2 regions of the Streptomyces sp. NPDC046261 genome follow, and region 1 is predicted to be linked to the other one. Evidence: riboswitches for the same ligand, from Rfam matches in the RefSeq annotation. Region 1 holds a riboswitch; the other holds the start of a gene.
What was found. Region 1 has a riboswitch for glycine ahead of gcvP (aminomethyl-transferring glycine dehydrogenase). Riboswitches for the same ligand answer to the same signal wherever they lie in the genome.
Positions count from the first base shown of each region.

Region 2: linked by a shared signal. The riboswitch ahead of gcvT (glycine cleavage system aminomethyltransferase GcvT) and the one ahead of gcvP (aminomethyl-transferring glycine dehydrogenase) in region 1 are both predicted to bind glycine.

Region 1 covers NZ_JBEYZU010000003.1:6,411-20,851, forward strand. Annotated here, with positions in the region: gene ABZ956_RS06890 (FHA domain-containing protein) at 1-326, shown strand, start outside; gene ABZ956_RS06895 (MerR family transcriptional regulator) at 371-1,150, shown strand; gene ABZ956_RS06900 (bifunctional nuclease family protein) at 1,202-1,675, shown strand; gene ABZ956_RS06905 (MerR family transcriptional regulator) at 1,891-2,541, shown strand; gene ABZ956_RS06910 (DNA polymerase IV) at 2,644-4,062, shown strand; gene ABZ956_RS06915 (PRC-barrel domain-containing protein) at 3,990-4,355, opposite strand; glycine riboswitch at 4,522-4,639, shown strand; gene gcvP (aminomethyl-transferring glycine dehydrogenase) at 4,826-7,711, shown strand; gene ABZ956_RS06925 (DUF5999 family protein) at 7,835-8,041, opposite strand; gene ABZ956_RS06930 (hypothetical protein) at 8,355-8,942, opposite strand; gene ABZ956_RS06935 (glutamate--cysteine ligase) at 9,425-10,930, shown strand; gene ABZ956_RS06940 (CPBP family intramembrane glutamic endopeptidase) at 11,076-11,867, shown strand; gene ABZ956_RS06945 (PhzF family phenazine biosynthesis protein) at 11,890-12,705, opposite strand; gene ABZ956_RS06950 (PadR family transcriptional regulator) at 12,898-13,491, shown strand; gene ABZ956_RS06955 (glycoside hydrolase family 3 N-terminal domain-containing protein) at 13,609-14,441, shown strand, end outside.
Region 2 covers NZ_JBEYZU010000001.1:693,175-707,615, forward strand. Annotated here, with positions in the region: gene glyA (serine hydroxymethyltransferase) at 66-1,325, opposite strand; gene gcvH (glycine cleavage system protein GcvH) at 1,356-1,733, opposite strand; gene gcvT (glycine cleavage system aminomethyltransferase GcvT) at 1,801-2,916, opposite strand; glycine riboswitch at 3,068-3,164, opposite strand; gene ABZ956_RS03220 (AAA family ATPase) at 3,348-4,067, shown strand; gene ABZ956_RS03225 (enhanced serine sensitivity protein SseB) at 4,113-4,892, shown strand; gene ABZ956_RS03230 (enhanced serine sensitivity protein SseB C-terminal domain-containing protein) at 4,965-5,771, shown strand; gene ABZ956_RS03235 (ABC transporter permease) at 6,172-7,179, shown strand; gene ABZ956_RS03240 (ABC transporter substrate-binding protein) at 7,285-9,063, shown strand; gene ABZ956_RS03245 (ABC transporter permease) at 9,183-10,181, shown strand; gene ABZ956_RS03250 (ABC transporter ATP-binding protein) at 10,178-11,251, shown strand; gene ABZ956_RS03255 (dipeptide ABC transporter ATP-binding protein) at 11,263-12,318, shown strand; gene ABZ956_RS03260 (M1 family metallopeptidase) at 12,600-13,976, shown strand; gene ABZ956_RS03265 (trimeric intracellular cation channel family protein) at 14,041-14,441, shown strand, end outside.

The sequences.
Region 1 (14,441 bases):
CGGTCGACGCCCTGCCGCTCGGCTCGGCCCTGCTGGTGGTCCGCCGCGGCCCCAACTCCGGCAGCCGCTTCCTGCTGGATGCCGATGTGACCACCGCGGGCCGGCACCCGCAGAGCGACATCTTCCTCGACGACGTCACGGTCTCGCGCCGGCACGTGGAGTTCCGCCGGGAGCAGGACGGCGGCTTCACCGTCACCGACGTCGGCAGCCTCAACGGCACGTACGTCAACCGCGAGCCCATCGACTCGGTCGCCCTGTCCAACGGCGACGAGGTCCAGATCGGCAAGTACCGGCTGGTCTTCTTCGGCAGCCAGCGGGGCATCTGACCCTCCCCCGGACTCCGTCCGGGAGGTACCCCCAGGGAAGGTCCATGCTTCGAACACCGTCGGGCGGTACCGGACCTTCCGGTGCCGCCGGTGCGGAAGGCCGGCTGGTGAGCATCGGAACGGTGCTCAACCTGCTGCGCGAGGAGTTCCCCGAGGTCACCATCTCCAAGATCCGTTTTCTGGAGGCGGAGGGCCTGGTGGAGCCGCAGCGCACGCCGTCCGGCTACCGCAAGTTCAGCACGGAGGACGTGGAGCGGCTCGGCCACGTGCTGCGGATGCAGCGCGATCACTACCTGCCGCTCAAGGTCATCCGGGAGCAGCTGGACGCCATGGCCCGGGGTGAGCGGGTCCAGCTGCCCGCTCCGGCACAGCCCCGTGACGCGCTGGACCTCCTGGACGCCGCTGAGGGCCCGGAGGGCGCCGACGGAGGCGCGGGTGCCCCGGAGGGCCGCACGGCCGCCCGCATCGGCAGGGCGGAGCTGCTGGCCACCGCGGGCGTGAGTGAGGACGAGCTCGCGGAGTGGGAGTCCTACGGGCTGCTCTGTGCCCACCCGGACGGCGGATTCGATGTCGATTCCGTGACGATCGCAAGGCTGGTCGCGGATCTGGGCGGTTTCGGCCTGGAGCCGCGCCACCTGCGGGCCGTCAAGGCCGCCGCCGACCGCGAGGCCGGGCTTATCGAACAGGTGATCGCACCTCTCCGGAGGCACCGCAACCCGCAGACCAGGGCACATGCCGAGGCCACCGCCAAGGAGCTGGCCGCCTTGTCCGTGCGGCTGCACGCCGCCCTGGTGCGGACCGCGCTGCACCCGCGCGGACAGTGACCGACAGTGCCCGACTACCCAAACCTGCCGGGCACGTCCTAGGGTTGCTGTGTGAACGAGCTCGATGTCGTGGGTGTCCGGGTGGAAATGCCCTCCAACCAGCCGATCGTGCTCCTGCGTGAAGTGGGAGGCGACCGTTACCTCCCGATCTGGATCGGACCCGGGGAGGCGACGGCCATCGCCTTCGCCCAGCAGGGCATGGCGCCGGCCCGCCCGCTGACCCACGACCTGTTCAAGGACGTGCTGGAGGCGGTCGGGCAGCAGCTCGCGGAGGTCCGCATCACGGATCTGCGCGAGGGCGTGTTCTACGCGGAGCTCGTCTTCGCCAGCGGGGTGGAGGTCAGCGCGAGGCCGTCCGACGCCATAGCGCTGGCACTGCGCACCGGCACGCCGATCTACGGCAGTGACGGGGTGCTGGACGACGCGGGCATCGCCATCCCGGACGAGCAGGAGGACGAGGTGGAGAAGTTCCGCGAGTTCCTCGACCAGATCTCGCCGGAGGACTTCGGCACCAACAGCCAGTGAGGCGCGCCGCGACGGGCGTGCCCCGGCGGCCGGGGCGGTGCGGGACGGCCGCGTCGGGGCTGCCGCACGGCGCATTCGAGTAGCCTTTCCCGCTACCTGGACACGTAAAACCACTCTCAGGGTGATTATCACTCGGCGTGCCGAGTGTGGCGATCGTTGACGCACCCCGAGCGACTGCCTACCGTCGAGAAGGCAGGTCAAGGACGGAGGTCGGCGTGAGAAGCACGGGCGACGGTACGGCGGTTGGCGGTCCGTATCCGCTGCATGGGGGAACGGTCGAACCAGTGCCCCGCTATTCCGCTACGGCGGCGGTCACCACTCCGCGGGGGAGTGATTCCGGTGGTTCCGACGGCTCTGCCGGCTCCAGGAGCTCGGAGGACATCGGATACCGGGGGCCGACGGCATGCGCGGCGGCGGGGATCACCTACCGGCAGCTGGACTACTGGGCACGCACCGGGCTCGTGGAGCCCAGCGTGCGGCCCGCATACGGCTCGGGCAGTCAGCGGCTCTACAGCTTCCGGGACGTCGTCGTCCTGAAGATCGTGAAGCGGCTGCTGGACACCGGGGTCTCCCTGCAGAACATCCGCACCGCGGTGCAGCACCTGCGCACGCGCGGCATGGCGGATCTGGCGCAGATGACGCTGATGAGCGACGGCGCCACGGTGTACGAGTGCACCTCGCCCGACGAGGTCGTCGACCTGCTCCAGGGCGGTCAGGGGGTCTTCGGGATCGCGGTGGGCGTCGTCTGGCGTGATGTGGAGAGCGCGCTGGCGCAGCTGCACGGCGAGCGGGTGGACACCGGGGAGACGCTGGTGGGCCACAATCCGGCCGACGAGCTGGCGCGGCGCCGCAACCGGGCCGGCTGAGCCCGGCCGGACCGCAGGACCGAAGCGCCCCCCGCGTCGCCGCGAGGGGCGCTTCGTCGCAGGTGGGCGCCATTGTCAGTGGCATGCGGCAGCATCTGACATGTGAGGGGTGCGCCGACGATTCTCCATCTGGACATGGACGCTTTCTACGCTTCGGTGGAGCAGGCGGCCAAGCCCAGCCTGCGCGGAAAGCCCGTGGTCGTCGGGGGGATCGGGTCGCGCGGCGTGGTGGCCACCGCCTCGTACGAGGCGCGGGTCTTCGGCGTCCACTCCGCCATGGCCACGGCCCAGGCCCGCAGGCTCTGCCCGCACGCCGCCTACCTCACCCCGCGCTTCCGGCTGTACCAGCAGGTCAGCCAGGTGGTCATGCGGCTGCTCGGCGAGCTGTCGCCGCTGGTGGAGCCGCTGAGCCTGGACGAGGCGTTCGTCGACCTCGAGGCGGGCGGCGTGGAGCCCACCTCGGCGGCGGTCCGGGCCGTGGGGGAGCGGTTGCGGCGGGACATCGCGGCGGCCACCGGGCTCACCGGTTCCGTCGGGCTCGCCGGCTCCAAGATGCTCGCCAAGATCGCCTCGGAGGAGGCCAAGCCCGACGGCCTGGTCGTCATCGAGCCCGGCACGGAGCTGGAGATACTCGGCCCCATGTCGGTCCGTGCCATCCCCGGAGTGGGGCCCGCCACCGCTGAAACGTTGCGCCGGGCCGGGATCACCACCGTGGCCGAGACGGCCGAGGCGGGCGAGGACGAGCTGGTGCGCCTGCTCGGCAAGGCCCATGGCGCCGGCCTGCACGCGCTCGCCACCGGCCACGACGACCGGCCCGTCGTCGCCGAGCGGGACGCCAAGTCCGTCTCGGCGGAGGACACCTTCGCCGAGGACCTCACCGACCGCACCCGGGTCCAGCTGGAGCTCGCCCGCCTCGCCGACCGGTGCGTGCGGCGGCTGCGCGAGGCCGGCCGCTCAGGGCGCACGGTGGTCATCAAGGTGCGCAGCTACGACTTCTCGACGCTGACCCGCTCGGAGACGTTGCGCGGCCCCACCGACGACCCGGCGGTGGTGCGGGAGGCGGCGGCCCGGCTGCTCGACGGCGTCGACACCACCATGGGCGTGCGGCTCCTGGGCGTCGGGGTCTCCGGGCTCGCCGACTACACCCAGGAGGACCTCTTCGCGCAGGCCGCCAGCGAGGCGGAGCAGGCCGCCGGGGCCGCCGCCCAGGACAGCGCCGAGCCCCAGGAGGCCCCGGCCGCCCCGGAGCCGCCCCGCCAGTGGCTGCCGGGGCTGGACGTGCGGCACGCGGAGTACGGGAACGGCTGGGTGCAGGGCAGCGGGGTGGGGCGGGTCACCGTCCGCTTCGAGGAGCCCTGGTCCGCACCCGGGCGGGTCCGCACGTTCCGCGTCGACGACCCCGCGCTCGAACCGGCCGACCCGCTGCCGCTCGTCCGGGAGCCGGGGGCTCAGGTGCCCGGGGTGCCTGAGGGGCCTGCGGGGCCGGAGGCGTCGGAGCCGCCGGGCAGTTCGAGCCCGTAGTGGTGGTAGAGCTGCAGCTCCTGCTCCGGCGAGAGGTGCCGGCCCACCCCGAAGCCCGGTGCCTCCCTGATCAGGGCCCGGTCGTAGGGGATGCGCAGGACGTCGCCCTCGACGCGACTCGGCTCCAGCGGTACGAACGCGTCCCGGCCGAACAGCCCGGTGCGTACGGCGGCCCACTCCGGTTCCCCGGTCGCGTCGTCGAGGTAGACCTCGTCCACCGTGCCGATCTTCGCACCGTCGCGGTCGAAGGCCTTCCGGCCGATCAGGCTCCGGGGATCGATGTCGGTCTGCACGGTTCCTCCCTTGATCGCGTCTGCGGGGGCCGGCCGTCCGCGTGCCCTCGGACGCCCCGCGGAGCCCGTCAGCACCCTGTGGAAACCACGAAAAGCCACAAAGCGGGAACCGGCCACTCGGGAGATCCGCCCGGAAAGCCGCGCTGGTAGGCTGGCGATTGGCCGCAGACCCCGTGCGGGAGAGTCCTCCTTCGAAACCCAGCCGAGATGTTGGGAGCCGACGGAGGCGCCGAAGGAGCAAATCCTCCCCGGAATCTCTCAGGCACACGTACCGCACAGGCGAGGTCACTCTGGAAAGCAGGGCGGGCCCCGGTCAGGCACGACGCCGAGCCCTTCCTCACCGACGGTGAAAGCCGGGCCGCAGCATGGCCCGGTGAAGCTCTCAGGTTGAGATGACAGAGGGGGAGGCCGTCCGGGTACCCGCGCCGTGGTACCCCTCGCAGGTCGTGACGACCAGGAGGCCTCCGCAGATGACAGCCCACCGCAGCTCCCTTTCCGACCTGGAACGCGGCACTCCGTTCGAGGCCCGCCACATCGGCCCCGACGCCGGCGCCCAGGCGAAGATGCTCGCCCAGGTCGGCTTCGGCTCGCTCGACGAACTCACCGCGGCCGCCGTGCCCGAGGTGATCAAGAGCGCCGAGGCGCTCCGGCTGCCCGCCGCCCGCAGCGAGGCCGAGGTCCTCGCCGAGCTGCGCACCCTCGCGGACCGCAACGAGGTCCTCGCCCCCATGATCGGCCTCGGCTACCACGGCACCTTCACGCCGCCGGTGATCCTGCGCAACGTCATGGAGAACCCTGCCTGGTACACGGCCTACACGCCCTACCAGCCCGAGATCTCCCAGGGCCGGCTCGAGGCGCTCCTCAACTTCCAGACCGTCGTCGCCGACCTGACCGGCCTGCCCACCTCCGGCGCCTCCCTCCTCGACGAGGGCACCGCCGCCGCCGAGGCGATGTCGCTCTCCCGCCGCGTCGGCAAGGTCAAGAACGGCGTCTTCCTGGTCGACGCCGACACCCTCCCGCAGACGATCGCGGTCATACAGACGCGCGCCGAGCCCACCGGCGTCGAGGTCGTCGTCGCCGACCTCTCAGCCGGCATCCCCGCCGACATCGCCGAGCGCGGCGTCTTCGGCGTCCTGCTCCAGTACCCCGGTGCCTCCGGCGCCGTGCGCGACCTGCGCCCGGTCATCGAGCAGGCCCACGGCCTCGGCGCCGTCGTCACCGTCGCCGCCGACCTGCTGGCCCTGACGCTGCTCACCCCGCCCGGCGAGCTCGGCGCCGACATCGCGGTCGGCACCAGCCAGCGCTTCGGCGTCCCCATGGGCTTCGGCGGACCGCACGCCGGCTTCATGGCCGTACGCGAACAGTTCGCCCGCAGCCTCCCCGGCCGCCTCGTCGGCGTCTCCGTCGACGCGGACGGCGACAAGGCCTACCGGCTCGCCCTGCAGACCCGCGAGCAGCACATCCGCCGCGAGAAGGCCACGAGCAACATCTGCACCGCCCAGGTGCTGCTCGCCGTCATGGCCGGCATGTACGCCGTCTACCACGGCCCCGAGGGCCTCGCCGCCATCGCGCGCCGCACCCACCGTTACGCCGGCGTGCTCGCCGAGGGCCTGCGCGCCGGCGGGGTCGAGGTCGTGCACGGCTCCTTCTTCGACACCCTCACCGCGCGCGTCCCCGGCCGGGCCGCCGAGGTCGTCGAGGCCGCCCGCGAGCGCGGCGTCAACCTGCGCCTGACCGACGCCGACCACGTCGGCATCGCCTGCGACGAGACCACCACCCGCGACCGGCTGGCGTCGGTGTGGGCCGCGTTCGGCGTGCGGGCGGACGTCGAGGCGCTCGACGCCACCACGGCCGAGGCACTCCCCGAGAACCTGCTGCGCACCGGCGACTACCTCACCCACCCGGTCTTCCACCAGCACCGCTCCGAGACCGCGATGCTGCGCTACCTGCGCCGCCTCGCCGACCGGGATTACGCCCTGGACCGCGGCATGATCCCGCTCGGCTCCTGCACCATGAAGCTCAACGCCACCACCGAGATGGAGCCGGTCACCTGGCCCGAGTTCGGCGCGCTGCACCCCTTCGCGCCGGTCGAGCAGGCCGGGGGCTACCTCACGCTCATCACCGAGCTGGAGGAGCGGCTCGCCGAGGTCACCGGCTACGACAAGGTCTCCCTCCAGCCCAACGCCGGCTCGCAGGGCGAGCTCGCGGGCCTGCTGGCCGTCCGGGCCTACCACCGCGCCAACGGCGACGAGCAGCGCACCGTCTGCCTCATCCCGTCCTCCGCCCACGGCACCAACGCCGCGAGCGCCGTGATGGCCGGCATGAAGGTCGTCGTCGTCAAGACCGCCGACGACGGCGAGGTCGACGCCGAGGACCTGCGCGCCAAGATCGACAAGCACCGCGACGAGCTCGCCGTGCTGATGATCACCTACCCGTCCACGCACGGCGTCTTCGAGGAGCATGTCGCCGACATCTGCGCGGCGGTGCACGAGGCGGGTGGCCAGGTCTACGTCGACGGCGCGAACCTCAACGCGCTGGTGGGCGTGGCCAAGCCGGGCGAGTTCGGCGGCGACGTCTCGCACCTGAACCTGCACAAGACCTTCTGCATCCCGCACGGCGGCGGCGGTCCGGGCGTCGGCCCGGTGGCCGTCCGCGCCCACCTCGCCCCGTACCTGCCCAACCACCCGCTGCAGCCCACCGCGGGCCCGGAGACGGGTGTCGGCCCGATCTCGGCCGCCCCCTGGGGCTCCGCCGGCATCCTGCCGATCTCCTGGGCGTACGTCCGGCTGATGGGCGGCGAGGGCCTCAAGCGCGCCACCCAGGTCGCGGTGCTCGGCGCCAACTACATCGCCAAGCGCCTGGAGCCGCACTACCCGGTGCTCTACACCGGTCCCAACGGGCTGGTCGCGCACGAGTGCATCGTGGACCTGCGGCCGCTGACCAAGGCGACCGGAGTGAGCGTCGACGACGTCGCCAAGCGGCTCATCGACTACGGTTTCCACGCGCCGACGATGTCCTTCCCGGTGGCCGGAACGCTGATGATCGAGCCGACGGAGAGCGAGGACCTCACCGAGCTGGATCGTTTCTGTGAGGCGATGATCGCCATCCGCGCCGAGATCGAGAAGGTCGGCTCGGGGGAGTGGGACAAGGACGACAACCCGCTGCGGAACGCCCCGCACACCGCCGCCTCGGTGGCCGGGGCCTGGGAGCACCCGTACAGCCGCGAGGACGCCGTCTTCCCGGCCGGGGTGACGCCCGCCGACAAGTACTGGCCGCCGGTGCGCCGCGTGGACGGTGCGTACGGCGACCGCAACCTGGTCTGCTCCTGCCCGCCCATGGACGAATACGACGGCTGACCCGGCGGGCCCGCACACGGGTCGGGGCCGGTTCGGCGTTCGCGCCGGGCCGGCCCCTTCATGTTTTTCTGTGTGTCACGTTTTTCCGTGTGTCATATGAGGTGGTGCAGGGTAGATGCCGCGCTAGGCGGCCGTCACCACATGGTCGGTGCCGAGCGACCGGTGCGGCGCGATGATCTGCCCGTCCGGCAGCAGCTCACCGGTGTCCTCGAAGCAGAGGACGCCATTGCACAGCAGACTCCATCCCTGCTCCGGGTAGGCGGCCACGAGATGGGCGGCCTCCCGGTCGGCGGAGTCGGCTGACGGGCACGTGGGCTGGTGCTGGCACATGGAAGGGATCTTTCGCTCTGATGTGGTGGCTGTCCTGCGGCTCGATGCGGTGGTCATGCCGCCCCCCGTAATCAATCGTCGGTCGGTCCCAGTGTTGCCCTACGGGCCTGATTCCGCAGGGATTTCACAGTGACGCTCCTCACAGGGTGATGACGCATCACCCATGCGGGCGGTTGCCTCCAACTCGACAGTCCCTTTGGGTGGTTCGGGCTGACCCCGGTGGGCTAGCCCGTGGGGGTGAGGGTGGGGACAGCGGTGCGCCCCGCGACTTCCCGGTCCCGGGAGGCGCGGGGCGCGTGCGCGTACGGCCCGCTCAGGCGGTCGCCTTGAGCGCGGGTCCGGGGGTCAGCCGGAGGGTGAGCATGGGCAGCAGATCGGCCACCCGGTGGGGGCGGTGGGCGGCGATGCCGGGCGGCGCCGGGGCGAGCGGCACCAGAAGGTCCCCCGGGGCGAACAGCTCTGACGAGGCGTCGGCCGCGATGTCGGCGTGCAGCCAGAGCGTGAGCATGTACAACTCCGGCACGGACAGCAGCCGCGGCTGGTACGGCGTGGGCAACGCCTCCGCCTGGCGCAGCGCGCGCTCGGTGGACGCCAGGTAGGGACCTTCGAAGAAGTGGGAGAAGGCCCAGCCGTCGGGCGTGAGCATCGCCTCGCCCGCGGCCACCGCGCGGTCGCCGCCCCGGATGAGGAAGCGCCAGCCGGTGAGCCGGGTGCGGGGCGCCGCGCCGCGCGGGGTGACGCGTTCCAGGACATGGACGGGCAGCGGGAGTTCGGGGGTCAGCGGCGTCCGGGCGGACGTCAGCGACGGGGTGCGGGCCTCACGGACGGCGGTGGGGGAACCGAGGGCCGTGCGGACGCTGCGCAGGGCAGGCGCGGGGGCAGGGGGGACATGCAGCGGCATGGTGTGGGTCGCCTCTCGCTTCGGAGACACGGTGGAGCTGGGCAGGTGCGGACGACGCTGTCGGCGTGCGGGGTCAGAGGGGGCCGGGACCGACTCCAGGGCGCCTACTCTCTGCCTCATTCCGGAGTTTATACGACACATGTTCACATGATGTTTCGTCTAGCTGTCGCCCGTATTTCCGGCAAGGGCAAATCGGGACCCGTTCCAGGGGGGATTTCGGTGTTTTTGTGACCGGCTGGCGCTCATGACCTCGGCCTTTTCTCCGTATACGGTAGGCCGGATCCGATCGGTGTTTATCACCAGCGCATTGTGCTGCGCTCCGGCGACCCCTTTATGCCGACGGAATGTGCCGGAGTGCGCTCGGCGAGAGCCTACCGGGTATGCGGCCGCCGTGAGGCGTTATGGATCGCGTCGCCTGGGCATCATCGACCGTGACACGGAGGTCGGCGCCGGGGGCGACCCGCACGAGGAGGGACGCTTGAATGGGTGAGAAGGTCGTGGCCATGGGGTTCGACCTCGCCGACCGACAGCACCACCGGGACAAGCTCCGGCAGTGTCTGGAAGGGCTGGCGAGGCTGCTGGCGGAGAAGCGGTTCGACCGCCCCCGGAATCTTATGGGGCTGGAGATCGAGCTGAATCTCGCGGGCCCCGACGGCATGCCGAGCATGGTGAATGCGGAGGTGCTGGAACGCATCGCCAGCCATGATTTCCAGACCGAGCTCGGACAGTTCAACCTGGAAGTGAACATCGTCCCTCACCGGCTCTCGGGAAGGGTTCTGGACCAGCTTGCCGAGGAGTTGCGCACCGGCCTGTCCTACGCCGACCGCAAGGCCATGGAAGTCGATTCCGGAATCGTCATGATCGGAATTCTGCCGACGCTCACCAGCCGTGACCTGGTGCCCACGAGCCTGTCCGTCGCGGACCGGTACCACCTGCTCAACGACCAGGTGGTGGCCGCCCGGGGCGAGGAGTTCACCATCGACATCTCCGGCGTCGAGCATCTCACCTGCACCGCCCGGTCCATCGCGCCCGAGGCCGCCTGTACGTCCGTGCAACTGCACCTGCAGGTCACCCCGGGACGGTTCGCCGCGGTGTGGAACGCCGCGCAGGCCGTCGCGGCCGCCCAGATAGCCGTCGGCGCCAACTCGCCCTTTCTCTTCGGCCGCGAGCTGTGGCGCGAGTCCCGCCCGCCGCTGTTCGTCCAGTCCACCGACACCCGCCCGCCCGAACTACAGGTCCAGGGCGTGCGCCCGCGCACCTGGTTCGGGGAGCGGTGGATCAGCTCCGCCTACGAGCTGTTCGAGGAGAACCTGCGCTTCTTTCCGCCCTTACTGCCCATCTCCAACGACGAGGACCCGTTGGACGTCCTGGACGCGGGCGGCGTGCCGATGCTGCACGAACTCACCCTGCACAACGGCACCGTCTACCGCTGGAACCGCCCCGTCTACGGCGTCGCCGACGGCGTCCCCCACCTGCGCGTGGAGAACCGGGTGCTGCCCGCCGGCCCCACGGTCCCCGACGTCATCGCCAACACCGCCTTCTATTACGGGCTGATCAGGGCGCTCGCCGAGGAGCCCCGGCCGGTGTGGACCCGGATGCCGTTCGCCGTCGCCGCCGACAACTTCGACGTCGCCTGCCGCCACGGCATCGAGGCCTTCCTGCGCTGGCCGCGGGCGGGCCGGGGCGGCGGCGCCCCGGCGCGGGTGCCCGCCGTGCGACTGGTCCTGGAGGAACTGCTGCCGCTGGCCGCGGCCGGGCTCGACGCCTGGGGCGTCGAACCCGCCGACCGCGACTATTACCTCGGCGTCATCGAAGGACGCTGCCGGCGCCGGGTGAACGGGGCCTCCTGGCAGGCCGCCACCTACCACCGGGCGCTGGAGAGGGGCCTGGACCGCGAGCAGGCGCTGGCCGCCACCACACGGCGCTACTGCGAGCTGATGCGCACCGGCGAACCCGTGCACACCTGGCCCGCCGGCCTCGCCGGCTGACACGGGCGCACCCCTGTCCGTACCGGCGCGAGACCGTCGGGCAAGCTGTGACGACCGTCGTACGACGGTGGTGACGGCGGCCAGACGGGAGACGACAGTGCGGCGGAACGCTCCAGACGATGACGCGAGCGCCCGGCCGGAGGAACTGGCCGGGCTGCCGGGCGGCGACTCCACGCTGCCGCGGCGGACGCTGCGTGCGGAGCTGCTGATCGTCCTGGCGCTGTCGCTCGGGGCCAGCGGCGTGTCGTCGCTGATCAGCTTCGTCGGGGCGGCCACCCGGCCGGGCGGGCTCAAGGACCAGGCCGCCACCCTGAACGCCTCGCACGCGCCCGGCAGGCCCTGGCTCGACCTCGCCTGGCAGCTCTTCGGCATCACGACCGCGCTCGTGCCCGTCTTCCTGGTGGCGTACCTGCTGATGCGCGAGGGCCGGGCGGGCGGGGCGCTGCGCCTCATCGGCTTCGACCGTGAGCGGCCCGCCTTCGACCTCGGCCGGGGTACGGGCCTGGCCGCGGCCATCGGCGGCACCGGGCTGGCGTTCTACCTCGCCGCGCGGGCGGCCGGCTTCAATCTGACCGTGGTGCCGGAGAGCCTGCCCGACGTGTGGTGGAAGGTTCCCGTCCTGATCGCCTCGGCCCTGCAGAACGCGGTGCTGGAGGAGGTCGTGGTCGTCGGCTATCTGCTGCGCCGGCTGGGGCAGCTGGGCTGGACGCCGGCGGCGGCGCTGGCGGCGAGCGCGGGGCTGCGCGGTTCGTACCACCTCTACCAGGGGATCGGCGGCCTCGTCGGCAACATGGCGATGGGGGTGGTCTTCGTCCTGCTGTACCGGCGGTGGGGGCGGGTCGGGCCGCTGGTCGCCGCGCACGCGCTGATCGACATCGTGGCCTTCGTCGGCTACGCGCTGCTCGCCGGCAAGGTGAGCTGGCTGCCCACGGCCTGATCCGCCCCGCTCCCGGCGGCCCTTACGCCCGCAGCTCGCCGTCGATGACGGTGACGGCGGAGCCGGTCAGCAGGGTCCGGTCGCCGCGCAATGTGGTGCGGACGAGGCCGCTCCGCGCGGACGCCTGAAGACCCGTGAGCTCCTCGCGGCCCAGGCGGGCGGACCAGAACGGGGCCAGCGCGGTGTGCGCGCTGCCCGTGACGGGGTCCTCGTCGATGCCGACGTTCGGGAAGAAGCAGCGCGAGACGTAGTCGTAGCCGCGCCCGGGATCCTCGGCCGGAGCGGTGGCGATGATGCCCCGGCGGGAGTGCCGCGCGAGCGCGGGAAGGTCGGGGGACAGGGCCCGTACGGTCTTCTCGTCGGCGAGCTCGACCAGCAGGTCGCCGATGTGCGGGCCGGTGTCGTGCGTGCTCAGCGGCGTGGCGCCGAGGGCCTCGGCCACCCCGTCGGGCGCGGCCACCGCGGTGAGCGGCGCGGTGGGGAAGTCCAGGGTGATCGAGCCGTTCCCGTGCGCGGTCGCGGTGAGTATGCCGCAGCGGGCGGCGAAGCGCACGGTTCCGGTCGCGGTGCCCGTGGTGTGCAGGACATGGGCCGTGGCGAGTGTGGCGTGGCCGCACATGTCGACCTCGGTGGTCGGCGTGAACCAGCGCAGCGCCCAGTCGGCGTCGGAGCCGGACGGCAGCCGGTGGGCGAAGGCCGTCTCGGCGTGGTTGACCTCCCTGGCGACGTGCTGCAGCCAGACGTCGTCGGGGAAGGGGCCGGCTTCCAGGAGCAGGACACCGGCCGGGTTGCCGGTGAAGGGACGGTCGGTGAAGGCGTCGACGATTCGAATCCGCATGCCCGGGACCGTAGGGCCCGTAAAAGCCGCAGGCCAGAGCCAATGGGTGAGAGGTGGCCCGGGAGCCGCCCGGGGGCTCGCCGTGGGGCGGCGCCCGCGTCGTCTTCTCCCCGCTGTCGCCATCTCTTGTCATCCGATCGGTTCCGATATATCGTTGAGGTATCGCGACCGATCAACGATTGGAGGGACGCAATGCGTTTCCACGGACACGGTCATGAACACCGCGGACCCCGCTCCGGCGCGGGCCCGCAGGGCACCGGCGGCTTCGGCGGCCGGCGCGCCTTCGGACCCTTCGGCCCGCCGTTCGGCGGCCCGCCCCTCGGCGGGCGCGGCGGAAGGGGCGGCAGGGCACGGCGCGGCGACGTACGCGCCTCGATCCTGGCGCTGCTCAAGGACCGCCCGATGCACGGCTACGAAATGATCCAGGAGATCGCCGAACGCAGTGGCGGCACCTGGAAGCCCAGCCCCGGCTCCGTCTACCCGACGCTGCAGATGCTGGAGGACGAAGGCATGATCGTCAGCGAGAGCGAGGGCGGCAAGAAGCTGTTCACGCTCACCGCCGACGGCCGCGCCGAGGCCGACACGGGCCCGCAGACCCCCTGGGAGGACGTCGGACGCGGCGCCGACCGGGAGGGCGCGATGGAGATGCGGCAGGCCGGCTCCGGCCTCATGGAGGCCCTGGTCCAGGTCTGGCGGACCGGCAGCCCCGAGCAGCGGGAGAAGGCCCTCGCCGTCGTCAACGACGCGCGGAAGAAGATGTACCTCATCCTCGCCGACGAAGGCTGAGCCACCCCGACGGGGCCCACGGAATCCGCATTCCGTGGGCCCCGCCGCGTTCCTTGACCCGGTCCTGCCGGGTGAGCAGACTCCGGTTTCCGGATCCGACCGGAACGGAGCCCCCCCATGGCCCTGCGTACGCGCCGTCGACGCGCCGCGCTCGCGCTCACCGCCCTCGCCGCCTGCACGGCCTGCCTCATCGGCGTCCCCGCCGGCGCCGGCGGCGGCGAACCGCTCTACCGCGACGCCCACGCCGATCCGGACGAGCGCACACGCGACCTGCTGCGCCGCATGACCCTCAACGAGAAGATCGGGCAGATGGCCCAGATCGCCGTGGTCCGGCTACAAGGCGACTGCCGCGAGAGCGGAGGCGAACTGAACCAGGCATGCCTGCACAGTGTTCTGCACGACCAGGCCGTCGGCTCCGTGCTCTCCGGCGGCGGCATGGGCCCGCCGCGCAACACACCGGGCGACTGGGCCCGCATGGTCAACGCGGTGCAGAAGTACGCCCTGGAACACAGCCGCCTGCGCGTCCCGGTGCTGTACGGCGTCGACGCCGTACACGGCCACAACAACGTCCTCGGCGCCACCGTCTTCCCCCACCAGATCGGCCTCGCCGCCGCCTGGGACCCCGCGCTCGTGCGCGCCGTCGCCGGCACCACCGCCCGCGCGGTCGCCGCCACCGGCATGGACTGGAACTTCGCCCCCGTCGCCGACCTCGCCCGCGACCGGCGCTGGGGGCGCTACTACGAGACCTACGGCGAGGACCCGCTGCTCGCGGGTACGTTGGCCGCCGCGGCGGTACGGGGCACCGAGGGCGCCGCCGGCGCCAAGAAGGTCGCCTCCACCGTCAAGCACTTCGGCGGCTACTCCGAACCCGCCAACGGCCACGACCGGGTGCCCGCCGACGTCTCCCCGCGCTATCTCCAGGACACCCTCCTCGCCCCCTACCGGACCGC
Region 2 (14,441 bases), on a different contig from region 1:
AAGGGGCCGGTACGGACGTATCCGTACCGGCCCCTCACAGGCTGTGCCCCGGGTGCTCCCGCGCCTTACAGCGAGGGGTACAGCGGGTGCCTGTCCGCCAGCGCCGTGACGCGGCCGCGCAGCGACGTGGCGTCGTAGGCCGGCTTCAGCGCCTCGGCGATGATGTCCGCGACCTCGCGGAAGTCCTCGGCCTGGAAGCCGCGGGTGGCCAGCGCCGGGGTGCCGATCCGCAGACCCGAGGTGACCATCGGGGGCCGGGGGTCGTTCGGGATGGCGTTGCGGTTGACCGTGATGCCGACCTCGTGGAGGCGGTCCTCGGCCTGCTGGCCGTCCAGCTCGGAGTTGCGCAGGTCCACCAGGACCAGGTGCACGTCCGTGCCGCCGGAGAGGACGGAGACGCCCACCTCCTTGACGTCGTCCGCCATCAGGCGCTCGGCCAGGATCTTGGCGCCCTCGAGCGTGCGCTGCTGGCGCTCCTTGAACTCCTCGCTGGCCGCGACCTTGAAGGAGACGGCCTTCGCCGCGATGACGTGCTCCAGCGGACCGCCCTGCTGGCCGGGGAAGACCGCGGAGTTGATCTTCTTGGCGAGCTCGGCCGTGGACAGGATGACACCGCCGCGCGGACCGCCGAGGGTCTTGTGCGTGGTGGTGGTCACGACGTGCGCGTGCGGCACCGGGGAGGGGTGCAGCCCGGCGGCGACCAGGCCCGCGAAGTGGGCCATGTCGACCATCAGGTACGCGCCGACCTCGTCCGCGATCCGGCGGAAGGCGGCGAAGTCCAGCTGGCGCGGGTAGGCGGACCAGCCGGCGACGATCAGCTTCGGGCGGTGCTCCTTGGCGAGGCGCTCGACCTCGTCCATGTCGACCAGGTTGGTCGCCTCGTCGACGTGGTACGCGACCACGTTGTAGAGCTTGCCCGAGAAGTTGATCTTCATGCCGTGGGTCAGGTGCCCGCCGTGGGCGAGGTTCAGACCCAGGATGGTGTCGCCCGGGCTGAGCAGGGCGAACATCGCGGCGGCGTTGGCCTGCGCGCCGGAGTGCGGCTGCACGTTGGCGTGCTCGGCGCCGAAGAGCGCCTTGATGCGGTCGATCGCGATCTGCTCGACGACGTCGACGTGCTCGCAGCCGCCGTAGTAGCGGCGGCCCGGGTAGCCCTCGGCGTACTTGTTGGTGAGGACCGAGCCCTGGGCCTCCATGACCGCGACCGGAGCGAAGTTCTCCGAGGCGATCATCTCGAGGGTGGACTGCTGGCGGTGGAGTTCGGCGTCGACAGCGGCGGCGACGTCGGGGTCGAGCTCATGGAGGGAGCTGTTCAGAAGCGACATGAGTTCTTCCTGGGCGGGGGACGGGCGGGGTCAGCCTGCGGTGAGGGCCGTGTACTCGTCGGCGGACATCAGGTCCTCCGGCTCGTCCGTGATCCTCACCTTGAACAGCCAGCCGCCCTCGAACGGGGCGGTGTTCACCAGCGCCGGGTCGTTCACGACGTCCTCGTTGATCTCGACGACCTCGCCGGAGACGGGGGCGTAGAGGTCGCTGACCGACTTGGTCGACTCCAGCTCACCACAGCTCTCGCCCGCGGTGACCGTGTCGCCGACAGCCGGCAGCTGGGCGTAGACGACGTCACCGAGCGAGTTGGCCGCGAACTCGGTGATGCCGATCGTCGCCACACCGTTGTCGACGGCCGACAGCCACTCGTGCTCCTTGCTGTAGCGGAGCTGCTGGGGGTTGCTCATGACTAGATTCTCCTGTACGCGCGTGAGTGGTCGTGCAAGGGGTCTTGACAGGTGGGATGAGGGGGGCTCAGCGTTCCCGCTTGTAGAACGGCAGGGCGACGACCTCGTACGGCTCATGCGTGCCGCGGATGTCCACCGATACCCCATCCGTCCCCGGAGCGGCGTGCGCCGCGTCGACGTAGGCGATCGCGATCGGCTTGCCGAGGGTCGGGGAGGGGGCACCCGAGGTGACCTCGCCCACCACCTGGCCGCCGGCCACGACGGGGTAGCCGGCGCGCGGCACCCGGCGGCCGGTCGCGATCAGGCCGACGAGCTTGCGCGGCGGCGCGCTCTCGGCGCGCTCCGCGGCGGCCAGCAGCGCCTCGCGGCCCACGAAGTCACCCGCCTTGTCGAACTTCACGACCCGGCCCAGACCCGCGTCGAACGGCGTCGTGGCGGTGGTCAGCTCGTGCCCGTACAGCGGCATGCCCGCCTCCAGGCGCAGCGTGTCGCGGCAGGACAGGCCGCAGGGCACCAGGCCCGCGTCCGCGCCCGCCTCGGTCAGGGCCTGCCACAGCTTCTCGGCGTCGGCCGGGGCGACGAACAGCTCGAAGCCGTCCTCGCCGGTGTACCCGGTACGGGCGATCAGCGCGGGCACGCCCGCGACGGTGCCCGGCAGGCCCGCGTAGTACTTCAGCCCGTCCAGGTCCGCGTCCGTGACGGACTTCAGGATGCCGGGGGAGGCCGGACCCTGGACGGCGATCAGCGCGTAGGCGTCCCGGTCGTCACGGACCGTGGTCTCGAAGCCGGCGGCCCGCTCGGTGAGCGCGTCCAGCACGACCTGCGCGTTGGAGGCGTTGGCGACGACCATGTACTCCTGCTCGGCCAGGCGGTAGACGATCAGGTCGTCCAGGATGCCGCCCCCGGCCTCGCAGATCATGGTGTAGCGGGCGCGGCCGACGGCCAGCGCGGAGAGGTTGCCCACCAGGGCGTGATCGAGGGCCTGCCCGGCCTGGGGGCCCGTAAGGGTGATCTCACCCATGTGGGAGAGGTCGAAGAGACCGGCGCGGGTGCGCACGGCGAGGTGCTCGTCGCGCTCGCTCCCGTAACGCAGGGGCATGTCCCAGCCCGCGAAGTCGGTCATGGTCGCGCCGAGCGCGCGGTGCAGCGCGTCGAGGGCGGTATGGCGGGGGGCTTCGGTCATGGTCAGGCTCCCGGACACGAGTCGGAGGTTGGCCTCCCCATCTGTCATCGGAACCTGAGAGGTTCACCGAGAGCCCCTTCACGGGCGGCTCGGCTTGCACCTTGGGTGGGGCCGCCGCCGCGAGGAACGGGGGCCCGCTTTTCAGATCTGCCTCACCCGCGCGGTACGGGGCCTGAGAGATTCAAGGGAGGAACTTGCTCCTTCGGCGCCCGGCGCCAGGGGCACCAGGACTCTCCCGCGCGGATTCGAGCGGCCGGTATGCAGTTGATAGACATGCCGTTGGCGCGCACATCATTGCACGTACGAGCGTGCGAGGGACTGCCCACGGCCCCATGAATTGGATTACCTTTTCTTTACATTCCGTGGGTAGGGGGCAGGCAACGGACGGGGGAGGGAAGGCGATCACGGTGCGTACGCACGTCGAGGGGGAGGTGCCGGACGCCGCGGCGGAGCCCCCGTCGCCGGCCGGGCGGCCCGCGGGGGTGCGCGACCTGCGCGGCGCCGGCCGCACCGCGCTGCGCTATCCGCTCGGTGACCTGCTCGTCGTCTCCGGGCTGCCCGGCAGCGGAAAGTCCACGCTGATACGGCGCGCCGTGGCGGCCGTGGACGGCAGCGGCACGCCCGTCCACTGCGTGGACTCCCAGGACGCCCGCGACCGCTTCGAGCGCCGCACCCCACGCCGGCTGCCCTACGCGCTCTACCGCCCCCTGGTGCGCCTGGCCCACTACGCCGCGCTGCGCCGCGCGCTGCGCTCGGGCGCGAGCGTCGTGGTGCACGACTGCGGGGAGCGCGGCTGGGTGCGCCGCTGGCTCGCCCACCACGCGCGGCGGCGCGGCGGCGCGGTCCATGTGCTGCTGCTCGCCGTGGAGCCGCACACCGCGCTCGCCGGCCAGGCCGCCCGCGGCCGCCGCGTCTCCCACCGCGCCTTCGCCCGCCACCGCCGCGCGATGACCCGCCTGCTCGAGACCGCCCTCGCGGGCCGCGTCCCGCCGGGCACCGCCTCCACCACCCTCCTCGACCGCCCCGCGGCCGACGCCCTGCGGACGATCACCTTCGGCCAGCCGCCGGCCGGGGTCCGGTTTCGGCCGGATGCCCGCCCCTGGCGCCCGCTTCGGGACACCCCCCGGCCGCCGCGCGGGCCCAGCCGTTAAGGTGCGGGTGCGGTGGTGACGAGACGGTGGTTGGGACAGGTGAACGTGTCCGAGCAGTACGGGTGGGGCCCGGAGCACAGCGGCGGCGGGGCCGGGACATGGCCCGCCAATGAACTCGAAGAGGTGCTCTCCGCCTCGCTGGGCGTGCCCGACGCGGGCGCCCGCATCGTGGAGGTGCTCGGCCGCAGCAGCGTGTGGGTCCCGCTTCCTAATGGCGGCGGCCCCGACAGCCCGGACCTCGACCTGCCGACCCTGGAGCTGGACGGCGCCGCGTACGTACCGGTCTTCAGCTCCCAGGAGCAGTTCCTGAAGATCGCGGGCGAGCGGATGCCGTTCGCCGTGGCCCCCGCCGTGGAGTTCGCCCGGGGCCTGCCCCCGCAGGTCGGCATCGCGGTCAACCCGGACGGCGCGGTCAGCGTGCCCCTGCCGCCGCCCGCCGTCGCCGCCCTGTGCCGCGCCGGCCGTACGGCCCTGGACGGCGACGCCACCGGCGGCCGCGTGCGCCTGTTCGAGCCGGACTGGCAGGACGAGCCCACCGCGTTCCTGGCCGCCGCCGGCCTGCGGTTCGCGGCCGCCGAGGTCGTGCGGACCGCGCGCCGCACCCTGGCCAGCGTGGAGGGCGCCGACCCGGCGCTGTTCGTCGGCGTGGAACTGGACCTGCCCGACCCCACGAGCCGCGCCGCCGCCATGGAGGCCCTGGGCCGGGCGCTGGGCGAGGTGGCCGTTCCCTGGCCCGTACAGCTGGTCTTCCTCGACGTGGCGCACGACCCGGTGGGTGACTGGATGCGCTCGCGTGTGCGTCCGTTCTACGACCGTGACCTGTGACAGCTCTCATGCCCGCGGCCGCGGGCTCGTAAGCTGGTGGGAACAGACGGCCAAGAGAAGAGGCGGACCCAGGTGAGCGCGGGCGCGGAGAGCGGCGTGGAGCAGGTGCTGCGCCAGGTGGCGCCCGGCCGGTACGACACGTACGAGGCGCTGTTGGGCGCCCTCGCCGAGGGCCGGGTCTGGATGCTGCTGTGGCACGGCCAGGCCGGCTCCCCCGACGCCCAGTACGGGAACATGGAGGTCGACGGGCTCGGCTACGCGCCCTGTGTGACCTCCGCTCAGGAGCTCGCCGCCAGCGGCTGGAACCGCGCCCACGAGGTCGTCACCGGCCGGGACATCGCCGCCTCCCTCTACCCCGACCGCTGGGGCCTGTGGCTCAACCCGCACGCGCCCGGCGGCGGCGTCGGCATCCCCTGGCTCGACCTGCGCCGCATCACCGCCGGCCTGGACCGGCTGCCCGCCGGCCCCCTGCGGCTGAGCGAACCGGCCGTGGACATCCCGCAGTTCTACGCCCTGCTCGGGCAGAACGCCCACCGCACGCCCGTGGTCCGCGCGCTGCGCCGCGCCTGGGTGCAGCCCGCGCTCGGCACGCCGTACCTGGCCGTCGGGCTCGACCTGTACGACACTTCCCCGGCGGCGGTGGAATCGGTGCGGCTGATGATGCAGCAGTCGGTCGGCGTGGTCCCGGAGGGGCTGCCGGTCTCGACGGTGTCGATGGCCGACGAGTACGACCCGGTCGCGATGTGGATGCGCGCCAACGCCCGGCCGTTCTTCGACCGTGACGCCTACGGCGGGGCGACCGCCCCGGCCCCTGCCACGGGCCCCGCCGCCGGCTACGGCTACCCCCCTCAGCAGGGCTGGCAGGCCGGGACGTACTGACCCGCGCCGGGGCACCGCCCCGCTGCGGGGTCCCCTGTGTCCGTATAACGGAAGCCTCCTACGCACATCACGGTTGCGCATACTTTGCGGATGAGGTCTGGCGGGTGATCGCGGGCCCGTTGAAGACTCCCGCCAACAAGGGCCACGGCCCTTCGTAGGCCGGAGCCACCCGTACGACCTGCTGCGCGTGAACGTCCGTACCTCCGCATCTCCTGCGTCCTCGCACTCTCGTTCACCCCGAGATGTCCCGCATCCTCCGTACCTTTCGCGCCATTTACGCCTTCCGCACCTCCGCACCTCCGCACCATTCGCACCCGATGTGAACAAGCCGCGCTGTACGCGGCGGGTGCCGTCACCGGCCATCGCCGGGCGGCGCCGGTCGAGAGGGGTCCACCAGACGATGACGTCACCACTGCACGACACGGGCGCGGCCGAGGCCGCTGCCGACGGCGTGGGAACGGTCCCCGCCGGCGTCCCGGCGAAGGCCATCGAGGGCCGCTCCCCCTGGCGTATCGCCTGGATCCGACTCAAGCGCGACAAGGTGGCCCTGACCGGCGGCATCGTGGTGCTGCTGCTCATTGTCGTGGCGCTCTTCGCGCCGGTCATCGTGGGGCTGCTCGGCCATCCACCGAACGAATTCCATGAAGAAACGATTGATCCGCTCTTCAGCACGCCCAAGGGCGCCTGGGGAGGCATCAGTTCCGACTTCCTCTTCGGCGTCGAGCCGGGCAACGGGCGCGATGTGTTCAGCCGCGTCGTCTACGGCGCCCGGGTCTCGCTGCTCGTGGCCTTCCTGGCGGCGGTCGTCGCCGTGCTGATCGGCACGGTGCTGGGCATCGTCGCCGGCTACTTCGGCGGCTGGGTCGACGCGGTCGTCAGCCGCGTCATGGACCTGCTGCTGGCCTTCCCCCAGCTGCTGTTCATCATCGCCCTGGTCTCGGTCGTGCCCAACTCCCTGTGGGGGCTGACCGGTTCGGGCGTGCGCATGGCCGTGCTGATCGCGGTGATCGGGTTCTTCGGCTGGCCGTACGTCGGGCGCATCGTCCGCGGGCAGACGCTCTCGCTCAGGGAGCGCGAGTACGTGGAGGCGGCCCGCAGCCTGGGCGCCGGGCGGTTGTACATCCTCTTCCGCGAGCTGCTGCCCAACCTCGTGGCGCCGATCACCGTCTACGCCACCTTGATGATCCCCACCAATGTGCTCACCGAGGCCGCGCTGAGCTTCCTCGGCGCCGGGGTCAAGCCCCCGACCGCCTCCTGGGGACAGATGCTCTCCAAGGCCGTCACCACCTACGAGGCCGACCCGATGTTCATGATCATCCCCGGTCTGGCCATCTTCGTCACCGTGCTGGCCTTCAACCTCTTCGGCGACGGAGTGCGGGACGCCCTGGACCCGAAGGGCTCGCGCTGACGTTCCCTGCCCCTGTGCACGACCGCCCCTGTCGATCCGTCAGGAGGCCGTTCCCGAAATCCGCCGGCCCGTCCCCCGGGCGGCGTCAATCACGGAGGTCGCGACATCTTGACACACCGGAGTACTTCCAGGCGCGGACTGGCCGCGGGGGCGGCCCTCGTGGTCGCGGCCCTGCTCTCCACCACCGCCTGCGGCGGCGGTGGCGGCGACAAGAACGGCAAGGGCGGCGGCAAGGCCGCGGGCTTCAACGCCGGCTTCAACAAGCTCGCCAACCCGTCCGACAAGAAGGGCGGCGAGCTGAAGTTCATCGGCACCCAGGACGCCGACAGCTGGGACCCCCAGCGCGGCTACTACGGCTTCATGTGGGACTTCGCCCGCTATTACACCCGCACCCTGGTCACCCCCAAGCCCGCACCGGGCCCCGAGAGCTCGACGGTGGTGGCCGACATGGCCACCGACACCGGCCAGGTCTCGGCCGACAAGAAGACCTACACCTTCAAGTTGCGTGACGGCCTGACGTGGGAGGACGGCCAGCCCATCACGGCGCAGCAAATCAAGTACGGCATCGAGCGCACCTGGGCCCAGGACAAGATCTCCGGCGGCCCGACCTGGCTGATGCAGGTCCTGGACCCCGACAAGCAGTACAAGGGCCCCTACAAGGACGAGAGCAAGGACAAGCTCGGCCTGAAGGCGATCGAGACGCCGGACGAGAAGACGATCATCTTCAAACTGCCCAAGCCCAACGGCGACTTCCTGCAGATGCTCGCCATCCCCGCGGCCGCCCCCGTGCGCCCGGACAAGGACACCGTGGAGCGGTACGGGCAGAAGCCCTTCTCCAGCGGCCCCTACAAATGGGTCTCGTACGAGCCCAACAAGGGCCTGGAGCTGGTGCGCAACGACAAGTGGAACCGTGATTCCGACCCGGTCCGCAAGGCCCTGCCGGACAAGATCACGGTCAAGCTCACCACCAACGCCGACGACATGGACAACCGCCTGATCGCCGGCGACTACGACCTCGACATCAACGCCACCGGCATGGGCTCCGCCGGCCGCCAGAAGGCGCTGCAGTCCGCCAAGGCCAATGTCGACAACCCCCAGACCGGCTTCATCCGCTACGCGGCCTTCCCCAAGTCCGTCGCGCCGTTCGACAACGAACACTGCCGCAAGGCCGTCATCCACGCCGCCGACCACACCTCGCTGCAGACCGCCCGCGGCGGCCCCGAGGCGGGCGGTGACATCGGCACCAGCATGCTGCCGCCGGCCGTCAAGGGCCACGACCCCGGCTACGACCCGTTCCGGATCAAGCAGGGCAAGCCCGACGAGGCCAAGGCCAGGGAGGAGCTGAAGGCCTGCGGCAAGCCGGACGGCTTCAAGACCACCATCGCGGTCCGCAACAACAAGCAGCCGGAGATCGCCACCGCCGAGTCCCTGCAGGCCGCCCTGAAGAAGGTCGGCATCGAGGCCCAGATCGACCAGTACGACGGCGCGCAGGCCGCCGGCATCGTCGGCGCTCCGAAGAACGTCAAGGCCAAGGGCTACGGGATCATCATCTTCGGCTGGGGCGCCGACTTCCCCAGCGGCCAGGGCTTCCTGCAGCCGCTGGCCGACGGCCGCTTCATCCAGGAGAGCGGCAACAACAACTACACCGAGCTCAACGACCCCGAGATCAACAAGCTCTTCGACCAGGCCATCGCGGAGACCGACCCCGAGAAGGCCGGGAAGATCTTCCAGGAGGCCAACAAGAAGATCACCGAGGGCGCCTGGTACCTGCCCTTCACCTACGAGAAGAACATCATCTGGCGCAGCTCCCGGCTGACCAACGTCTACACCGCCGACTCCTACAACGGCCGCTACGACTACGCCTCCCTCGGCGTCGTCAAGTGACAGACCGTCCGCTCCGCCGGCGCACCCGCCGCTAGGCCCGAAGGGCAGGTGAGGGCCGTGCGCGGGGTCCCGGGGCAGCCCCCGTGGGGGCGACCCGGGGCCCCGCCGGGCCGACCGCAGTGTTCGCTTACATCGTCAGGCGGCTGATCGCCGTCATCATGATGCTGCTCGTGGTCACCCTGGTGACCTTCGGCATCTTCTTCGCGATCCCCAAGCTCACCGGGGCCGACCCCGCCGCCCTCTACGTCGGCAAGCAGGCGGACCCGGCGACGATCGAGGGCATCCGGGAGAAACTCGGGCTCAGCGACCCGATCCTGGTGCAGTTCTGGCACTTCGTCTCCGGCATCTTCGCCGGCCGCGACTACGCCGGCGGCGGAAGCTCGGTGCACTGCGACGCACCCTGCTTCGGCTACTCCTTCCGCACCGAGCAGGCCATCTGGCCGGTGCTGCAGGACCGGCTGCCCGTGACGCTCTCGCTCGCCGCGGGGGCGTGCGTGCTGTGGCTGCTGGGCGGCGTCACCACCGGGGTCGTCTCGGCCCTCAAGCGCGGCAGCCTGTGGGACCGCGCGGCCATGAGCATCGCCCTCGGCGGCGTCTCGCTGCCCATCTACTTCACCGGCCTGCTCTCGCTGGCGGTCTTCTCCTACGGACTGGGCTGGCTGAACGGCGAGTACGTGGACTTCGCCGACGACCCGGGCGCGTGGTTCGGCGGCCTGATCCTGCCGTGGGTCACGCTCGCCTTCCTCTACGCGGCCATGTACGCCCGGCTCACCCGGGCCACCATGCTGGAGATCCTTGGCGAGGACTACATCCGCACCGCCCGCGCCAAGGGCCTGCGGGAACCGGTCGTCATCGGCAAGCACGCCATGCGCTCCACGATGACGCCGGTCCTGACCATCCTGGGCATGGACCTCGGCGCCCTCGTCGGCGGCGCGGTCCTCACCGAGACCACGTTCAACCTGCCCGGCCTCGGCCAGGCGGCTGTGAAGGCGATCGGCGACCGCGACCTGCCGCTGATCCTCGGCGTGACGCTGATCGCCGCGACCGCGGTCGTCCTCGCCAACCTCGTCGTGGACCTCCTGTACGCCGTGATCGACCCCCGAGTGAGGCTCTCGTGACGACCGCACCCGCCCCCGGGCACCCCCCGACCGCGTTCCTCGAGGTGCGCGACCTGCGCATCCACTTCCCCACCGACGACGGCCTGGTGAAGTCCGTCGACGGGCTCTCCTTCCGGCTGGACAAGGGCAGGACCCTCGGCATCGTCGGCGAGTCCGGCTCCGGGAAGTCGGTGACCTCGCTCGGCATCATGGGCCTGCACACCGTCGGCCAGTACGGGCGCCGCAAGGCCCGCATCAGCGGCGAGATCTGGCTGGACGGCAAGGAGCTGATGAGCGCCGACCCCGACGAGGTCCGCCGGCTGCGCGGCCGCGAGATGGCGATGATCTTCCAGGACCCGCTGTCGGCCATGCACCCCTACTTCACCATCGGCGCCCAGATCGTCGAGGCCTACCGGGTCCACCACGACGTCGACAAGAAGACCGCCCGCAAGCGCGCCGTGGAACTGCTGGACCGCGTCGGCATCCCCCAGCCCGACCGGCGGGTCGACGACTACCCCCACCAGTTCTCCGGCGGCATGCGCCAGCGCGCGATGATCGCCATGGCGCTCGTCAACAACCCCGAGCTGCTCATCGCCGACGAACCCACGACCGCCCTCGACGTGACCGTCCAGGCCCAGATCCTCGACCTGATCCGCGACCTGCAGAAGGAGTTCGGCTCGGCCGTCATCATCATCACCCACGACCTGGGGGTCGTCGCCGAACTGGCCGACGAGATCCTGGTGATGTACGGCGGCCGCTGCGTCGAACGCGGCCCGGCGGAGAAGGTCTTCTACGAACCCCAGCACCCCTACACCTGGGGCCTGCTGGGATCGATGCCCCGCATCGACCGGGAGCGGAGCGAGCGCCTGATCCCGGTCAAGGGCTCCCCGCCCAGCCTGATCAACGTGCCCGCCGGCTGCGCCTTCAACCCGCGCTGCCCCTACGCCGACCGCCCCGCGGACGGCATCACCCGCACCGAGCGGCCCGAGCTGGCCCTGGTGCCGGGCAGGGACCGGCACTACTCCGCCTGCCACCTGGCGCACGAGGAACGGACGCGGATCTGGACCGAAGAGATCGCGCCGAAGCTGTGAAGGACCACGAGATGACGAATCCCGGGCAGCCGTCCGCGACGCCGGAGCAGGCCGCGCCCCTGTTGAAGGTCGAGGGCCTGGTCAAGCACTTCCCCATCACCAAGGGGCTGCTGCGCCGCCAGGTGGGCGCGGTGCAGGCCGTGGACGGCCTCGACTTCACCGTGCGTCCGGGGGAGACCCTGGGCGTCGTGGGGGAGTCCGGCTGCGGCAAGTCGACCATGGGCCGGCTGATCACCCGGCTGCTCGAACCCACCGCCGGCCGGGTGGAGTTCGAGGGCAGGGACATCAGCCACCTGGGGGTGGCCGGGATGCGGCCGCTGCGCCGCGACGTCCAGATGATCTTCCAGGACCCGTACTCCTCGCTCAACCCCCGGCACACGGTCGGCACCATCGTCGGCGCGCCGTTCCGGCTCCAGGGCATCACCCCGGACGGCGGGGTGAAGAAGGAGGTCCAGGGACTGCTGGAGCTGGTGGGCCTCAACCCCGAGCACTACAACCGCTATCCGCACGAGTTCTCCGGCGGCCAGCGGCAGCGCATCGGCATCGCACGGGCCCTCGCGCTCAAGCCCCGGCTGGTGGTCGCGGACGAACCGGTCTCCGCGCTGGACGTGTCGATCCAGGCCCAGGTGGTCAATCTGCTGGACGACCTCCAGGACGAGCTCGGCCTGACCTACGTGATCATCGCGCACGACCTGTCCGTCATCCGGCACGTCTCGGACCGCATCGCCGTGATGTACCTCGGCAAGATCGTCGAACTCACCGACCGGACCTCGCTCTACCGCTCGCCCCTGCACCCCTACACCAAGGCGCTGCTCTCCGCGGTCCCCGTGCCCGACCCCAAGCGGCGCGCCAAGCGCGAGAGGATCCTGCTGACGGGGGACGTGCCCTCGCCCATCTCACCGCCGGCCGGCTGCCGCTTCCACACCCGGTGCTGGAAGGCGACCGAGATCTGCACGCTGCGGGAGCCCCCGCTGACGGAGCTGCGCACGGGACATCAGGTGGCGTGCCATCACCCCGAGCCCGTCCCCGCGGCGGCTGCCCCGGCGGGAGCGCCACCGACGCAGTAACGGGACGTGCGCCCGTATGGCGGCCATGCCAAGCTGACTGGTGTTGACCGTGACACCGAGGCAATGACCTGAGCAAGGCGAGAGGGGAGGGTGCAGAGTCGGCGACGCGTCCGCTGCACAGGCTCGCGCGGTCGAAGGGACGGCTCATGGCACTCTCCCGCTCGAACCCGTACCCGTACTCGCCCATACGCCGGCGCACGACGGTACGGCGCCGGTCGTCGCGGCACTCCATATCCGGCAGCCGCCTGCCGCGCCGGCCGGTCAGGCTCCTGGCCCTGGCCATGGCGGCCGCGTCCGCCTGGGTGATGTCCGCCGCCCCCGCGGCCGCGCTCCCCACCGGGACCCACCCCGCGCCCGGTACGCCGGGCGTCGGCGACCCCTACTTCCCGACCCTGGGCAACGGCGGCTTCGACGTCCGCCACTACGACCTCGACGTCCGCTACACCCCGGAATCCGGCCGGCTGGACGGCCGGGCGACCGTCACCGCACGGGCCACCAGCAGCCTGTCCACCTTCAACCTGGACCTCCAGCAGCTCAAGGTCACCTCGGTCGAGGTGAACGGCCTGCCCGCGGCCTTCACCCGGGACGGCAACGAACTGCGGATCCATCCGGTCCTCTCACTGCCCAAGGGCCGCTCCTTCACCACCACCGTCGTCTACGGCGGCATACCCCAGCCGCTCCACGGCCCCATCGTCTTCGGCTCCAAGTACGGCTGGATGAAGACCAAGGACGGCGTCTTCGTGGCCTGCGAGCCCAACGGCGCCTCCACCTGGTTCCCGGCCAGCGACCACCCCGCCGACAAGGCGACCTTCGACATCCGCATCAGGGCCCCCAAGGGCCTGACCGCCGTCTCCAACGGCCGGCTGCTCGCCACCCACGAGCGGGGCACGAGCACCGTCACCCACTGGCGGGAGTCCAAGCCGATGGCGCCCTACCTCGCCACCGCCACCATCGGGAAGTTCACCGTCAAGCAGGGCACGACCCCCGGCGGCATCCCCATCTACGTCGCCACCGACCCGGCCCTGCCCACCGGCAAGCTCGACTTCTACGGCATCACCGCCGAGGCCACCGACCACTGGTCGAAGGTCTTCGGCCCGTACCCCTTCGAGGAGACCGGCGCGATCGTCGACGACATGCCGGACGCCGAGTTCTCGCTGGAGACCCAGACCAAGCCGGTCTACTCGGCGGTACGGGACGAGTCGACCGTCGTCCACGAGCTCGCCCACCAGTGGTTCGGCGACTCCGTCTCGGTCGGGCGCTGGAAGGACATCTGGCTCAACGAGGGCTTCGCCACCTATGCCGAATGGCTGTGGGCGGAGCACAAGGGCCGCAAGAGCGCCCACCAGTCCTTCCTGGAGTCCTACAACGAGCACCCGCCGGGCGACCCCTTCTGGAAGATCAACATCGCCGATCCACAGCGCGACACCATGTTCTCCCGCGCCATCTACTTCCGCGGCGCCATGGCCCTGCAGATGCTGCGCGAGCGCATCGGCGACGCGGCCTTCTTCCGGCTGCTGCCGCTGTGGGCCAAGCTGCACCGCCACGGCAACGTCCGCACCGCGCAGTTCATCGGCCTGGCCGAGCACGTCGCCCACCGTGACCTCGGCGACCTCTTCGCGACCTGGCTCTCCGCTCCCGGGCAGCCCAAGCTGCGCTAGCCGGACGAACCGGGCATGGCGGCGGCCGGTCGGCGTCACCGTGCGCGACGAGTAAGAATGTCGCGTGCTCACCGATCTGTTCAGTCCCTCCGTCCAGCACTCGCTCGACCTCGCCGGGATCTTCGTCTTCGCCATCTCCGGCGCGCTGCTCGCCGTCCGCAAGAACTTCGACGTCTTCGGCATGGCGGTACTGGCGGAGGTCACGGCGCTGGGCGGCGGGCTGATCCGGGACCTGATCATCGGCGCCGTGCCGCCCGCGGCCTTCACGGACCTGGGCTACTTCCTCACCCCGCTGGTCGCCACCCTGATCGTCTTCTTCCTCCACCCCGAGGTCGAGCGGATCACCAAGGCCGTGAACGTCTTCGACGCCGCCGGGCTGGGGCTCTTCTGCGTGGCGGGCACGGTCAAGGCCCACTCGCACGGCCTCGGCCTCACCTTCGCGGCGACCCTCGGGCTGGCCACGGC